Regions from separate parts of the Kitasatospora sp. NPDC004272 genome, predicted to be linked through region 2. Evidence: riboswitches for the same ligand, from Rfam matches in the RefSeq annotation. Region 2 holds a riboswitch; the other holds the start of a gene.
What was found. Region 2 has a riboswitch for cyclic di-AMP ahead of ACWEO5_RS31635 (transglycosylase family protein). Riboswitches for the same ligand answer to the same signal wherever they lie in the genome.

Region 1: another riboswitch for cyclic di-AMP. It lies ahead of ACWEO5_RS15285 (NlpC/P60 family protein); the one in region 2 lies ahead of ACWEO5_RS31635 (transglycosylase family protein).

What each region holds. Positions count from the first base shown of each region.
Region 1 is NZ_JBSGET010000041.1:32,858-40,567, reverse strand. Features, by position in the region: gene ACWEO5_RS15290 (NlpC/P60 family protein) at 1-902, opposite strand, end outside; gene ACWEO5_RS15285 (NlpC/P60 family protein) at 1,111-2,205, opposite strand; cyclic di-AMP (ydaO/yuaA leader) riboswitch at 2,216-2,371, opposite strand; gene ACWEO5_RS15280 (NlpC/P60 family protein) at 2,734-3,771, opposite strand; gene ACWEO5_RS15275 (NYN domain-containing protein) at 3,971-5,356, opposite strand; gene ACWEO5_RS15270 (hypothetical protein) at 5,537-5,803, opposite strand; gene ACWEO5_RS15265 (rhomboid family intramembrane serine protease) at 5,953-6,756, shown strand; gene ACWEO5_RS15260 (Lrp/AsnC ligand binding domain-containing protein) at 6,753-7,034, shown strand; gene ACWEO5_RS15255 (aminotransferase class V-fold PLP-dependent enzyme) at 7,050-7,710, opposite strand, start outside.
Region 2 is NZ_JBSGET010000142.1:9,765-17,474, forward strand. Features, by position in the region: gene ACWEO5_RS31620 (pseudouridine synthase) at 1-59, shown strand, start outside; gene ACWEO5_RS31625 (AurF N-oxygenase family protein) at 268-1,167, shown strand; gene ACWEO5_RS31630 (CapA family protein) at 1,322-2,485, shown strand; gene ACWEO5_RS31635 (transglycosylase family protein) at 2,507-3,736, opposite strand; cyclic di-AMP (ydaO/yuaA leader) riboswitch at 3,740-3,903, opposite strand; gene ACWEO5_RS31640 (MFS transporter) at 4,409-5,737, shown strand; gene ppnP (pyrimidine/purine nucleoside phosphorylase) at 5,877-6,158, opposite strand; gene ACWEO5_RS31650 (glycine hydroxymethyltransferase) at 6,460-7,710, opposite strand, start outside.

The DNA.
Region 1 (7,710 bases), on a different contig from region 2:
GCGAGGCTCACCCGCCGGCCGGCCGAAGCCTGCGCCTGCGAGGTCCGCGGCAGGGTCACTCCGGCCTGCCGCCACGACCAGTACATCAGACCGGAGCAGTCGAAGGTGCCCGGCCCGGTGGATCCGTAGACGTACGGGGAGCCGATCTTGGAGAGCGCGGCGGCCAGCGCGACGGCGGCGCGGTCCGAGGAGGGCGGCTGGTCGCCGAGGTCGATCCGGTCGGTGCCGCGGGTGGCGCGCTGCCGGGCCTCGTGGGCGTCGTCGGCGGCCATCCTGGCCCGCTCGGCGGGGGCGAGGCCGTTCAGCAGCTGCTGGGCCCTGGCCAGCCGCTGCCGGACGTCGTCCTTGGCGGCGGACAGCTGCCGCCGGGCCTGCTCCAGTTCGGCGAGCTTGGCGCCGGCCTCGTGCCGCCGCTCCTCCAGCCGGCGCTGCCGCTCGGCGAGCTCGCGCAGGCTCTCGGCCTGCCGGGAGGCGGCCTGTTCGAGTGAGCGGGCGCCGGTCAGGTAGCCGGAGGGGTCCTGGTCGAGCATCAGCCGGACGGTGGGGTCCACGCCCTGGGACCGGTACTGGTCGGCGGCGACGGCGGCCAGGTCGCCGCGCATCCGGTTCAGCTCCTCCTGTCCGGCGGCGACCTGGTCCTGCAGGCCGCCGGCCTCGGCCTGGAGCCGCTGCTGCCGCTCCTGGGCGGCGTTGTACTTCTCGGACGCCTGCTCGGCCTCCTCGTAGAGCTGGTCGACCTGGGCCTTGACCTCGCCGCGGCTCACCGGCTCGGCCGGGGTGAGCGGGGCGGCGGCGGCCCCGCCGACGGTCAGCCCGAGCGCGCCGGTGGCGGCGGCGGTGAGCGCCAGGGCGCGGGCCAGGCGCTGGACGCCGGGCAGCGGGGTGCGACGGTGCACGGACACGTGCGACGGCTCCGTTCTGCGGCCGGCCTCCGCCGCCGTCCGCCGTCGGACGGCCGTCCTCGCGGGGGCCCGGGGGCAGAGGTTAGCGAGTCGGATCGATCCAGTCCAAACCCCGACAGGCACGAATATTTGACCGCGAATCGGACACCAGGACGAGAACGGCCCGGCACCCCCTGCGGGGTACCGGGCCGGAGGCCGTGCCGGACCGTCAGATCCGGACGATCCGGTTGATCGGCATGACCGTCGCCGACTCGTAGCGGACCTGCGCGCCGGTGTGCGGGGCGTGGACGATCTGCCCATTGCCGACGTACATGCCGACGTGGTGCTGGTCGCTGTAGTAGATGATCAGGTCGCCCGGGCGGGCGTTGGCGATGTCGGTGCCCAGGTTGGTCCCGGCCCCGGCCTGCGCCTGCGAGGTGCGCGGGATCGACACGCCGGCCTGCTTGTAGGCCCACTGCATCAGGCCGGAGCAGTCGAAGGTGCTCGGACCGGCCGCGCCGTAGGAGTACCAGCTGCCGAGCTTGGAGACCGCCGCGCCGACCGCGTTGCCCGAGAAGCTGGAGGACGCCGGGGCGTTCAGCTCCACCCGGACGGTGTCGCGGGAGGCGTGCTGGTCGGCGTCGCGGGAGGCGCGCTGCGCGGCGTCGGCCTTCGCCTTGGCATCCGCGGCGGCCTTCGCCTCGGCGGCGGCGAGCTGGTCGCGCTCCTGCTGGGTCAGCGTGTTGAGCAGCTCCTGGGCCTTGGCCAGCTTCGCCTTGACGTCGTCCTTGTCGGCCTGCAGGGCCTTGGTGGTGGTGTCCAGCTCGGCGAGCTTGGACTCGGCCTCCTTGCGCTGGGCGTCGAGCTTGGCCTGCTCGGACTTGAAGGTCTTCAGCAGGTCCGCCTGGGTGGAGCCGACCGCGTTCAGCGTGCCGGCCTCCCCGAGGAACGAGTCCGGACTGCTGGAGAGCATCAGCTGCATGGTCTGCGGCATGCTGCCGCTGCGGTACTGCTCGGCGGCGATGCCCGCCAGGCCCTCCTGCGCGGTGGTCACCTGCTCCTGCTGCCGGGCGAGCTGGTCCTGGAGCTGGCCGACCTGCTTCTGCAGCTCCTGCTGCTTCTCGACGGAGGCGTTGAGCGCCTCCGTCTTGACCTCGGCCTGCTCGTTGAGCTGGTCGACCTGCTGCTTGACCTGGTCCTTGGTGGGCGCGGGGTCGGCGTGCGCACCGCCCTGGGCGGACAGCGCCACGGCAGCGGCGGCGGTGGCAGTGAGAATCGAGACCCGGGCACGGCCGACGGGCTTGGGACGGCGATGGGACGCCACGAAGGCGGACTCCTTCTTCCTCACACCGCCTACCGGGTGAGCTGACGGGTTCGGGCCGGAAGAGATGTGCCCTACGACGCCTCACCGACCGCACGCGGCCGTCCCGGCGCCGATTCACCCCGGGGGAACGTGGTTCCCCGGCTCCGTTCGACAGCACCCCCGTAGGGGTATCCCCGTCAGCAGACCCGGTGTTGACGGTCTGCCCGCTGCGTCACGGACTCGGCGGCGACCCCCGCCGCCGCCCCCCTTGGGCGATCGACTCTGCGGTGGTCGAAGCACGACCCTAGTAACCGATCCGTGATCCGTTCAAATCCTTGTCGGAAAAAAATCTGATTCTGAATCAAATACCGCAATGAATCTGACCGAACGTGATCGATTACTTACACAGAGCGTAATAATTCTCACGATACGGTCGGGAAATGCCTCGCCCGGACGTGTCGCGGATCACAGGGGGATCTCGACCCGTCCGGGCGTGTCACGATGCGTCAGTTGTCGCCCGGTGGGGCGTTTGTCCGATTTTTCGGACCGTCAGACCCGGCGGATGGTGGAGATCGGCAGGGTGTCGACCTTCATCGTCTTCACCACGTCACCGGTGCGCGGGGCGTGCACCACCAGGCCGTTGCCGATGTACATGCCGACGTGGTGCCGGTCGCTGTAGTAGATGACCAGGTCGCCGGGCTGCGCGTTGTGCCAGTCGGTGCCCACGTTCACGCCGTAGCTGCCCTGCGACTGCGAGGTGCGCGGCAGCGAGACGCCGGCCTGCTTGTACGCCCACACCATCAGGCCCGAGCAGTCGAAGGTGCTCGCACCGGTGGCGCCCCAGACGTACGGCGAGCCCTGCTTGCCGAGCGCGGCCGACACCGCGGTCGCCGCGTAGCCGCTGGCCTGCGGCAGGGTGGACGGGTCGACCCGGGAGGCGCTGCGCGAGGCGGTGCCGCCGCTGCCCTGGAGGATCGCGGCCCGGTCCGCGGCGTTCAGCCTGGAGAGCAGCTTCTGCGCCTCGGCGAGCTTGCTGTTCACGTCGTTCTTGGCGTCGTTGAGCGCCTGGGTCTGGGTGTCCAGCTCGTGCAGGACGGCCGCGGCCTCCTGCTTCTGCTGGTCCAGGCGGCGCTGCTGGTCCTTGAGGGACTTGAGCGTCTCGGCCTGGGTGCTGGCGGCCTGGTCGAAGGAGGACGCCTTGGTCAGGTACTGGTCCGGGTCGGCGGAGAGCATCAGCTGCATCGACGGGTCGACACCGCCCTGCCGGTACTGGTCCCCGGCCACCGCCGCGAGCCCGGAGGCCAGCTCGGTCAACTGCTCCTGGCCGCGGGCCACCTGGTCCTGCAGGTCGCTGGCCTGCTTGCGCAACTGGTCGGCCCGCTCCTTGGCGCCGTTGTACTTCTCGGCCGCCTGCTCCTGCTCCTCCAGCAGCTTGTCGACCTGCGCCTTGACCTCGTCCTTGTTCGGCTGGGCCGGGGCGGCGTGCGCGCTGGCCTGGGCCGTCAGGGCGACCGCGGTCGCGGCGGCGGCGGTGAACACGGAGATCCGCGCACGGCTCGGCTGCTTGGGACGGCGGTGGGAGGCCAAGGGGGTGCTCCTTCTTCCTGCTGGACTCACCCCAAAGAGTGATGGTCCGGAATATAGGTTTGACGCCAGACCCTAGTGAAGTCCCCACCCCCGCGTCCACTCCCGGGGGGCTTCCGGCCCCGGGCACCCGCCCCCCTTCACCGGACCGTCACACTCCGGTCGCCCTGAGGTCCCCTGACCCCGTCTCAGCTGCGCCTCTTCAGCTGCGCGCGAGCCGGTTCAGCAGCAGCACCGAGGCCACCGGCCGGGCACCCGCCTTGCGCACCCCGTCCGCCACCTCCCGGTCGGCGGAGACCACCACCACCGGCCGTCCCTGCGGCTCGGCCCGCACCAGCCGGCGGATCAGCTCGTCCGCGGTCTCCCCGGTCCGGCTGAACCGCACCCGGACGCCGCGCGGCGGGGCCATGATCACCGGCACGTCGAGGTCCTGGCCGTCGAACACGCAGGTCACCTCGGCCTGGGTCCGCTGGGCCAGCATCGCCAGCCCGCCCAGCAGTCTCATCCGCTGCTGCTCCAACGGCAGTTGGGGGTAGCCGGTCTTGGTCACGTTGTAGCCGTCCACCACGAGGTGGACCTGCGGGATGGCCAGCAGCTGGTCCAGCAGCGCCGGGTCGTCCTCGGCCAGGCCGCGCCGGGCCACGTCGTGCGGCGAGGCCGAACCGGGCTCCACCGCCTCCACCAGGTCGGCCGGGCGCAGCGCCGTCACCGGCAGCGCCAGCTCCCGCTGCAGGCCCTGGGCGGACTGCAGCACGGTGTCCAGCAGCAGGCGCAGCCGCATGTCCTCCACGCTGCGGCCCTCGCGGACGCTGCGCCGCCCGCTCTCCACCGCGGCCTCCAGTTCGGCGACCCGGTGCCGCAGCCGCCGGGCCTCGCTCTCGGCGGTGCTGCGCTCGGCGGCCGCGGCGGCCCTGGCCGCCTCCAGCTCCCCGGCCAGCCGGCGGCTCTCGGCCTGCGCCCGGCGGGTGTCCGCCTCCAGCGAGCGGACCTTCTTGCGCAGCGACTCCGCCTCCTTGCGCACCCCCTCGGCCTCGGCCCGGTGCCGCTCCAGCTCGCCGCGGGCGGCCGACCTGGCCTCCGCCAGCTCCTCCTGGAGCTTCTCGGCCAGCCGGGCCGCCTCGGCGACGGCGCCCTCGGCGTCGACCCGCTCGGCCTGCTCGCCGGCCTCCTCCACCAGCCTGGTCCAGCCGGCCGGGCGCACCAGGTAGGCGGCGGCCGCCACGTCCATCGGGTCGGCGGCGGCCGGGACGGTGCCCGCCTCCAGCGCCTGCACCAGGTCGGGCTGGCCCAGCCGCAGCCGCTCGGCTATCCGGACCCGGAACGCCGGGTCCGACTCCAGCGCGGCGGCCAGCGCGGTCGCCGCGTACTTGGCCCGCCGGGCGGGGGTGAACTTGGCGTACGGGCGCAGCGAGGCGGGCAGTTCGCCCGCCGCGATGCCGCCGAGCGCGTCCGAGGCGATGCCGACCACCCGCCGGCGCACGCCCTCCGGCAGGGGGCGCCCGGCCGTCTCCGTGCCGCCGTGCGGCTCCGGGGCCGGGGCGGGCGCGGTCCCGTCCGGGCCCGCGGGCGCGTTCGCTGCCTCCGCCACTGTCCTCGGCTCCGATCCTGGTCCGGGCGGGCCCTCCCGGCGGGTGCCGGGCGGGGCGTTGGTGTCCGCCGCTGCTGCCAATTGTCCCGTCTACCGTGCCGCACCGACAGCACCCCGCCGACGAGTCCGCCCCGCGCCCCCGTCCGGGGCGGACGGGAACGCGGGGCGGTGGGTGCGGTGTCAGCCCTGCTGGGCGTCGCCCTCCGCGGGCTCCTCGGCGCCCGGCCGGGCCACCAGCTCGACCTGGTCGACGGCGTTGCACCAGCGGCAGCGCACCGACTCGATGGTCTCGGACAGCACCTGGGTCTCCTCGACCTTGGACTCGCCGGAGAGGTCGAAGTGCAGGAAATCGGTCACCCGGGACGAACGGGTGACGTCGAAGCGGGTCAGGTTGCCGCACAGGGTGCAGCGCCAGCGGGTCTCGGCGGTCGGCGCGGCAATGCTCATCAGTGGTCCCTCTCGGCTGGTCCCGGTTCCGGGCCTCCAGCCTATTGCCTGCCGCCGGACGGGCGGATCACCGGTCCACAGCCCGGACGCTCACCCGGCCGGAGCAGCGCCCGGTGTCGCGGGTGCGCCCCCGAGGAATGCTGACCGGCATGGTGCTCTCCGCCCCCGCCCGGGCCGGTTCGCCGGCGGCCGAGCGGGCCGTCCGCACCCCGGTCGCCACGTACCTGCTGATCGCGCTGGCCGCACTGGTCATGCTGGCCGGTCCGGCCGGCCTCAACCCGCTGTACGGCAGCGGCGACGCGCGCGCCTGCGCCGAGCAGCGCTACGAGCACCGCTGGGGCGCGGTCCCGGCCGAGCTGCTCGGCGGGCACCCGCTGACGGCGGCCCAGCTGTCGGCGCTCCCCCCGGCGGCGCCCGGCTGCGTGCTGCCGGCCACCCCCGGCAAGATCCCCGAACTGTCGGCGCTGACCGCGCTGTTCGTCCACGCGGGCTGGCTGCACCTGATCGGCAACCTGCTGTTCCTGTTCGTCTTCGGCCCGGCGGTGGAGGCCCGGCTGGGCCGGGTCCGCTTCCTGACCGGCTACCTGGCGATCGGCGTGCTGGCCACCTACGGCTACGCGCTGGCCGAGTCGGGCACCCCGGACGCGGTGCGGGCGCTGGTCGGCGCGTCCGGCGCGATCGCGGGGGTGCTGGGCGCGTACCTGCGGCTGTACCCGAGGGGTCGGGTGACCGCGCTGGTGCCGCTGCTGCTGTTCCTGCCGCTGCGCCTCCCGGCCTGGCTGGTGCTCGGCCTGTGGTTCGTCCTGCAGTTCTGGTCGGTCACCTCCGGCGGCGACGGGGTGGCGTACCTGGTGCACGTGATCGGCTTCGTGACGGGCTGGTTGTTCGCCTGGGCCGCCCGTCCGGCGGGCGATACCCTGGGCGCACCTTCTCGAACAGGAGTTGCTCAGTGATCACCGCGATCGTCCTCATCAACACCGACGTCGACCGGATCCCCGAGATCGCCGAGGCGATCGCCGCCATCGAGGGCGTCAGCGAGGTCTACTCCGTCACCGGCACCTACGACCTGGTCGCGATGGTCCGGGTCCGGGGCCACGAGGACCTGGCCGAGGTCATCCCCGGCCGCCTCAACAAGGTCCCGGGCGTCACCAACACCGAGACCCACATCGCCTTCCGCACCTACTCCCAGCACGACCTGGAGGCCGCGTTCTCGCTCGGCCTGGACGGCTGAGCCCCCGGCGGCGCCTCAGTGCTGCTGGGTGTCGACGACGCAGCGGCCGCCCTCGTTGCGGTAGCTCCACTTCGCGCCGTCGCTGACCAGCTCGCGCACGGCGGTCAGGAACCGGTCCAGGTGCTCGACCGGGGTCCCGGCGCCGAAGCTGACCCGGATCGCGTTCAGGCTGCGCTCGCCGGGCAGCGAGGACTCCGGCGCCCCGCACTCACTGGGGGCCGCCTCCTCCCCGCCCAGCAGGGTGCGCACCAGCGGGTGCGCGCAGAACAGGCCGTCCCGGACGCCGATGCCGTACTCGGCGGACAGCGCGGCCGAGAAGTGCGAGCTGTTCCAGCCGCGCACCACGAACGAGACCACGCCGACCCGGTCGGAGCCCTCGCCGAACAGGTTGAGCACCCGCACCTCGGGGATCCCCGCCAGGCCCTCGGTCAGCTTCGCCACCAGCGCCCGCTCCCGGGCCTCCAGCTCCTCGAAGCCCGCCTCGTCCAGCGCCCGGCAGGCCGAGGCGATCGCGTACGCGCCGATCACGTTCGGCGAACCGGCCTCGTGTCGCGCCGGGCCGGTGTGCCACTCGACCGCCACCGAGCCGTCCAGCTCCCGGGCCACCGTCCGGCTGGCCCCGCCGCCGGCCAGGTACGGCTCCGCCGCGTCCAGCCAGTCGGAGCGGCCCGCCAGC
Region 2 (7,710 bases):
GGCGGCGCTTCACCAGCGGACGGGAGCTGGCGGCCTGGCAGGACCCGGCGGGCTGGTAGGACCCGGCGGGCTGGTAGGGGGGATCGGCCGGCCCGGAGGGGCTGTGGCAGGCCCGCCGGGCCGAGCGGGGGCGGGGACCGGTGGGAGCCCGGCGGGGCGGCTCGGGCCGCTCTGCGCGCGGTGTATTGACGGAAAGTCTAATAACTTCTACCTTCGCGGCAGTGCCACCACTCCACCCTCTCCGCCCCCCACCGCGAAGGAGCCGGCATGCCGCCCCAGCCCGCCCGCACCGCCCCCGACCGGGAGCGCACCGCCGAACGCCTGCTCGCCTCCTCCGCGAAGCTCTCGTTCAACCCCCTCACCGACGTCGACTGGGACGCCGACCCCGTCCCCGGCGCCTACTACTGCCCGCCCCGGCACCTCTCCCTCTACGGCACCCCCCTCTGGGAGCGGATGACCGAAGAACAGCGGATCGAACTCTCCAAGCACGAGGTCGCCTCCATCGCCAGCGTCGGCATCTGGTTCGAGGAGATCCTCATGCAGATGCTGCTGCGCCACGCCTTCGACCGGGACCCGACCAGCAACCACGTCCAGTACGCGCTGACCGAGATCGCCGACGAGTGCCGGCACTCGATCATGTTCGCCCGCATGATCGCCAAGATGGGCGCCCCCGCGTACGGCGCCGGGTTCGTCGCGCACAACCTCGGCCGGCTGTTCAAGGCGATCTCCACCCACAGCCAGACCTTCGGCGGCACCATGTACGTCGAGGAGATCCTGGACGCCTTCCAGCGCGAGGTGATGAACGACGACACCCTCCAGCCGCTCACCCGCCAGGTCTCCCGGATCCACGTCATCGAGGAGTCCCGGCACATCAGCTACGCCCGCGAGGAGCTCGTCCGCAAGCGCCTGGGCCCGGTCCGCCGCCGGTACGAGCAGCTGTTCATCGGACTGATCGTCTACTACGCCACCACCGCGCTGATCCACCCCCGGCTCTACGCCGCCGTCGGCATCGACCCCGAGGTCGGCAGGGCGGCCGCCCGGGCCAACCCGCGCTGGCGGGCCACCAAGACCGAGATGGCCCAGAAGGTCGTCTCGGTGCTCGACCGGGCCGGACTGGTCGGCCGCACCAACCGCTGGCTGCTGCGCGCCGCCGGGGTGGTGGCCTGAGCGGACGGGGCTCCACGCCCCCGCCGGTCCGGTGCGGGGCGGCCGGGTCCGCCCCGGAGGTGCGATCGTGATCGTTCGGTGTCGATGTTGGACTTCCGGTGTTCGGGCGACGCGGATAAAGTGCGTCGTCACCGAACCACCGGGGGGTCCGTTCATGCACCGCGCCACGGCCGGCACGGCCGCCGCCATCGTCCTGCTGCTCAGCACCGTCGCCGGGTGCGGCGGACCGGAACCCTCCGCGGACCGGGCCGCCACCGGCCCTGCCACCGGCGCCGCGGCCCCGGCGTCCGCGACGCCGGCACCGACGGCCGCCGCGTCCACCGGACCGGCCCCGGGGGAGTCGCAGGGGAGCACCCCGGCGAGCCCCGGTACGGGCGGCAGCATCACGGTCGCCTTCGCGGGAGACGTCCACTTCGAGGGCCGCACCGCCTCCCGGCTCGGAGCGGGCAAGGCCGACACCGCCCTCGGCCCGATCTCCGCGACGCTCTCCGCCGCCGACCTGGCGGTGCTCAACCTGGAGACCGCCATCACCGGCCGCGGCAAGGCCGAACCCAAGACCTACACCTTCCGCACCACCCCCAAGGCGCTCGACGCGCTCAAGGACGCCGGTGTCGACGTGGTCTCCCAGGCCAACAACCACGCCGTCGACTTCGGCCCCGACGGCCTCGCCGACACCCTCGCCGCCAAGGCCGCCTCCCCGATCCCGGTGGTCGGCATCGGCAAGGACGCCGAGGAGGCGTACGCCCCGTACGTCGCCACCGTGCGCGGCGTGAAGGTCGCCGTGCTGGGGGCCAGCCAGGTCAACGAGATCACCAACCAGAAGTGGCGGGCCGGCGCCCACAAGCCGGGCATCGCCTCCGCCCTCGACGAGACCGCGCTGCTGCGCGCCGTCACCGCGGCGAAGGCGCAGGCACCGGTGGTCCTGGTCTACCTGCACTGGGGCGACGAGGGCGTGGCCTGCCCGACCCGCGCGCAGAGCGCCCTCGCCAAGAAGCTCGCCGACGCCGGGGCGACCGCCGTGGTCGGCACCCACGCCCACACCATGCTCGGCGCGGGCATGCTCGGCAAGACCTACGTGGCGTACGGCTTCGGCAACTTCCTCTGGTACGGCACCTCGAACTACACCGCCTCCGACGAGACCGGCGTCACCACGCTCACCGTCACCGCCGACGGCCGCGTCACCGGCGAGACCTTCACCCCCGCCCACATCGACGGCCGGGGCGTGCCCGTCCCGCAGAGCGGGAACGCCGCGAAGGCCGCCCAGCAGCGCCGCGACGGCCTGCGCGGCTGCACCGGGCTGGCCGCCGTCCCGAAGTGACGGCGGCCGGCCCGGAGTCGGTCAGCCCAGGTCGAGCACCTGGCCCGGACGGATCAGGTCCGGGTTCTCGCCGACCACCTGCTGGTTGGACCTGTAGAGCTCGGACCAGCCACCGCCCAGCGCGTGCTCGCGGGCGATGGCGGCCAGGGTGTCGCCGGTGGTGACGGTGTACGGCTGCGCGGACGCGGCCGCCGCCGGGGCCGCCGGTGCGGCCGGATCCGGGGCGGTCGACGCGGCCGGGTCCGGAGCCGTCGGTGCGGCCGGGTCCGGAGCCGGGGTTGCCGACGCGGCGGACGCGTCCGGGGCCGCCGTGCTGCCGGTGGGCGAGGGGGCGGGGGTGGTGCCGGTGGTGCCGGAGGAGTCGGCGCTGCCGGACGGGCTGGGCGACGGGGTGACCGGGAGGGTGGGGACCAGGCCGGTCCCGTTGCCGCCGTTCCCGTTCCCGTTGCTGCCGTCGGTGGGCGTGCCCGGGCCGGGCGTGGCGGTCGGGTCGGTGGGCGGCAGCGGGGTGCCGGGGGCGGCCGACGGGGTGCCCGGCGCGGTCGGGGCGTCCGTGGCCGGGGCGTCCGGGGCGGGGCCGGTCGGGGCGGGGGCGCTCGGCTGCGGCTGGGGGTGCGTCAGCTGCAGGTAACGCTCGTACAGGCTCTGGTGGCTGGTCCAGAACCAGGCGCCGTTCTTCTCGTACCAGTACACGTGCGAGACCGGGTCGTAGCCGGGCAGGCCGGAGAACACCGGCGCGGTGTTCCCGCTCGGGACGGTGCTGCCGTCCGGGGCGGCGTTGACCGCCGCGATGCCGCGGGCGCCGCGCAGCGAACCCGTCTCGTCGGCCGAGTCGTTGTCGTCGACGACGCCCGGCGCGGTGGCGGTGCTCAGGCCCGCCTCGTCCACGCACGAGGACCAGGGCGAGGGGCCCTCGGTGGCCAGGATGCGTTCGGCGACGGCGATCTGCTGGCTGCGGGTGGCCCCGTTCGGCAGCGGGGCGAACTGGGTGCCGCCGTAGTCCGTCCAGCGCTGGGCGTTGATCTGCAGGCCGCCGTAGAGGCCGTTGCCCGCGTCGGAGCCCCAGTTCCCTCCGCTTTCGCACTCGGCGACCCGGTCCCAGACCGCGCTGGGGGCGGCGTGCGCGCCGGTCACGGCGAGCAGCGGCAGGGCGATGCCGACGCCGGCCACGCCGGCCACCGCGATCGCGCGCTCGGCTGCCTTCTCCGCCGGACCCTGCCGACGGTGACGTCCCGAACCCGTGAAGAGCATGCGAGATCCTCTCCGCACGCCTGCGAGGTGAGCTGTCGGGTTCGGACCGGGAGGGAGGCCCGGCCGCCGCGTCCGGTCACCCGGTGCGGACGGCTTCACCCCTAGCCGTGGGGGACGGCAACAATCGTGGTTCCCCCGCCCCTGTCCAAGGGTGGTGGTGGTCGACCCGACGGCGCGGCGGACAGGGCTCGGCGTTCTCGCGCGCGGGGCCCGGTGGTGCGGGCTGGGAGGAGCCTATTCACTCGAACGCGGCAATCACAAGCGCGTCGCGCCCGGATCACGCCTTCGTCACGCCGGTTCCCGCGTGGTGAGTGGACGACCTGTTGACGATGTCTCGGGCCGGAGGCGGAGTCGGCCGGGGGCGGGAGGTCGACGGACCGGCTGGAGAAGTGTGGCCGATCGCTGGGATTGGGGGGAAGGCGAACGGGGAAGGCCGACGCACCGGTTGGGTGACAGAGGCAGGCAATTGGTGACAAGTCGCTTGCAGGGTAAGGAAGTTCGGTGAAATCGGGGCATTGTCCGTGTTGCGGATAAATCACGCGACAGGGGGTGCGCGGGCTTCCTACGATCGCCCTGCTCGCCGTCCCGTGCGGCGGGTGCGCTGCTCCGGTCCGTCGGGCTCGTCGGGTCCGTCGGGTGGGCCGGGAGCGCCGGATTCGTCGAGGAGGTCCCGTGCGCGTTCCGATCCCCGAAGTGCTCCGCACCGAGCGCCAGTTCGCCCGGCTGTTCGTCGGGCAGTCGCTGTCGGTCCTGGGGGACCGGGTCTCGTTCGTGGCGCTGCCCTTCGCGGTGCTGGCGATCGGCGGCTCGGCCGCGGACGTCGGCCTGGTCACGGCTGCCGGGCTGCTCCCGCTGCTGGTGTTCACACTGGCCGGGGGCGTCTGGGCGGACCGGATACCGCGGCAGCGCATCATGCTGGCCTCCGACCTGGTGCGCTGCGCCGTCCAGGCGGCCGCCGCCGTGCTGCTGCTCACCGGCACCGCCCGGGTCGGGACGCTGGCGCTGCTGATGGCGCTGTTCGGCGTCGCGGACGCCTTCTTCCTCCCGGCCTCCACCGGGCTGCTGCCCCTGCTCGTCCCCGCCGACCGGCTGCGCGAGGCGAACGCGCTGCGCGGGTTCGTGCAATCGACGTCGCTGGTGGTCGGACCCGCGCTGGCCGGGGTGCTGATCGCGGCGGTCGGGCCCGGCGGTGCGCTGGCGGTGGACGCCGCGAGTTTCGCCGCCAGCGCCGCCGTGCTGGCCCGGCTGGGGCCGGCCGGCGGGGCGGCACCCGACGAGGCGGACGGGGCGGGTGCCGCCGACCCGGAGCGGGCCGAGCGGGCCGAGCGGCCCGGTTTCCTGGCCGAACTGCGGGTCGGCTGGCAGCAGGTGCGCAGCCGGACGTGGGTGTGGTCGGGGATGCTGGCGATAGCGGTCTACCACGTGGTGGTGCTGCCCTCGGTGTTCGTGCTCGGGCCGGTGCTGGCGGAGCGCGAATGGGGCGGTGCCGGCGCGTGGGCCGTGGTGGTCATCGCCTTCGGCCTCGGCGCGATCCTGGGAGACGTCTGCGCCTACCGCCTGAAACCCGCCCGCCCGATGGCCGTCGCCGCGGTGGCGATGGCGGTGGCCTCCTGCCAGGCGCTGGTCATCGGGTCCGGCGCGCCGGTCTGGGTGATCGCCGCGCTGGAGGCGGTCACCGGAGTCGGAGTCTCCCTGTTCTTCGTGCTCTGGGAGACCCTGCTCCAGGTGCACATACCGGAGCGGGTGCTCTCCCGGGTCAGCTCCTACGACCACCTGATCTCCGTGGCCCTGATGCCGCTCGGCCTGGTGCTGGCCGGTCCGCTCTCCGACGGCCTCGGCGTGCGGCCCGCCCTGTTCGGGATGACCGCCCTCGCCGTCCCGGCCGCGCTCGCCCTGCTCGCCCTCCCCGCCGTCCGCCGGCTGCCCGCGAGCCCGCCGGGCGGGGGCGACGCGGTCCCCGGACCCCGGGGGCCCGTGCCGGAGGCGGTGACGGGCGCATGACCCCGCCCGTGGATCCAGTGGTCCGCGGAACAGCGGAACAGCGGAACAGCGGGCAGCGGTGCGAAGTAGCGGAGGAGCAGGGGACGGGAGAGGAGGGAGGCCCGCCCCGCCGGCGCCTTCGGCCAGTGGGGCTACGGGGTCAGCGGTACTCGCAGAGGTACGCCGTGTCGATCGAGACCTGGAGCTGGAACTTGCTGTCACCCGGAACGGAGAACCGCTCGCCGGCGGAGAAGGTCTGCCACTCCTCGGCGCCCGGGAGCTTGACGGTCAGCGCGCCGCTGACCACGTGCATGACCTCCGGCGCGGCGGTGCCGAACTCGTACTCGCCGGGGGCCATCACGCCCACGGTGGCCGGGCCGTCGGCCGAGGTGAAGGCGACCGACTTGACCGTGCCGTCGAAGTATTCGTTGACCTTGAGCATGCGCGTTCTCCTGCGGAAGGTGTGCGGAACGGCGGCCGGGGCGTCGCGCGCCCGGCCGCGGCGGGGGCGAGCCTATCGGCGCGGGCCGTCCGGTGGTCGCGGGTGTCCGCTGGTTGGTCACCGGCCGGCGGCGGCCCCCGGCGGGGGGTGGAACGCGGCGCGCAGGGCGGTGGGTTCGCCGTTCCCGGCCTTGGGCGCACCGGCGCCAGGCGGGGCAGCCGGGGCAGGCGGAGGCCCGGCCCGCGGGGGTGGCGGCGGGCCGGGCCCGGGGCGTCCGGACGGGGACGCCGGGGAGGGAGGATCAGCCGAGCGCGATGCCCGGGTAGAGCGGGTGGTCGGCGAGCAGGTCGACCGCGCGCTTGGCGACGGAGTCGCGGACGGCCCCGTCCAGCGCGTACTGCGCCTTGGAGGAGCCGACCGGGGTGGTCGCCGTCAGCACGGTGTGGATCAGCTCGGCGACCTCGTCCAGCTCCGCCGCGCCCAGCCCGCGGGTGGTCAGCGCGGGCGTGCCGAGCCGGATGCCGGAGGTGTACCAGGCGCCGTTCGGGTCCTGCGGCACGGCGTTGCGGTTGGTGACGATGCCGGAGTCCAGCAGCGCCGCCTCCGCCTGACGGCCGGTCAGGCCGTACGAGGAGACGTCCGCCAGCACCAGGTGGTTGTCGGTACCGCCGGTCACCAGCGTGGCGCCGCGCGCCAGCAGGCCCTCGGCGAGCGCCCGGGCGTTGTCGACCACCTGCCGGGCGTACACCTGGAACTCGGGGCGGCGGGCCTCGGCGAACGCCACCGCCTTCGCCGCCATCACGTGCGACAGCGGGCCGCCGAGCACCAGCGGGCAGCCCCGGTCGACGTGCTCGGCCAGTTCCGAGGTGCACAGCACCATGCCGCCGCGCGGGCCGCGCAGCGACTTGTGCGTGGTGGTGGTGACGATCTGGGCGTGCGCCACCGGGTCGAAGTCCCCGGTCAGCACCTTGCCCGCGACCAGGCCCGCGAAGTGCGCCATGTCGACCATCAGGGTCGCGCCGACCTCGTCCGCGATCTCCCGCATCCGGCGGAAGTTCACCAGCCGCGGGTACGCCGAGTACCCGGCGACCAGGATCAGCGGCTTGAACTCCAGGGCGATCCGCCGCACCTCGTCGTAGTCGACCAGGCCGGTGGCCGGGTCCGTCCCGTAGCTGCGCTGGTCGAACATCTTGCCCGAGATGTTCGGCCGGAAGCCGTGGGTGAGGTGGCCGCCCGCGTCCAGCGACATGCCCAGCATCCGCTGGTTGCCCAGCTCGCGGCGCAGCTCGGCCCAGTCCTGCTCGCTCAGGTCGTTGACGTTGCGCACGCCGGCGCGCCGCAGCGCCGGGCTCTCCACCCGCTGCGAGAGCACCGCCCAGAACGCCACCAGGTTGGCGTCGATCCCGGAGTGCGGCTGCACGTACGCGTGCTCCGCGCCGAACAGCTCGCGGGCGTGCTCGGCCGCCAGCTCCTCCACGGTGTCCACGTTGCGGCAGCCCGCGTAGAAGCGGCGGCCCGGCGTGCCCTCCGCGTACTTGTCACTCAGCCAGTT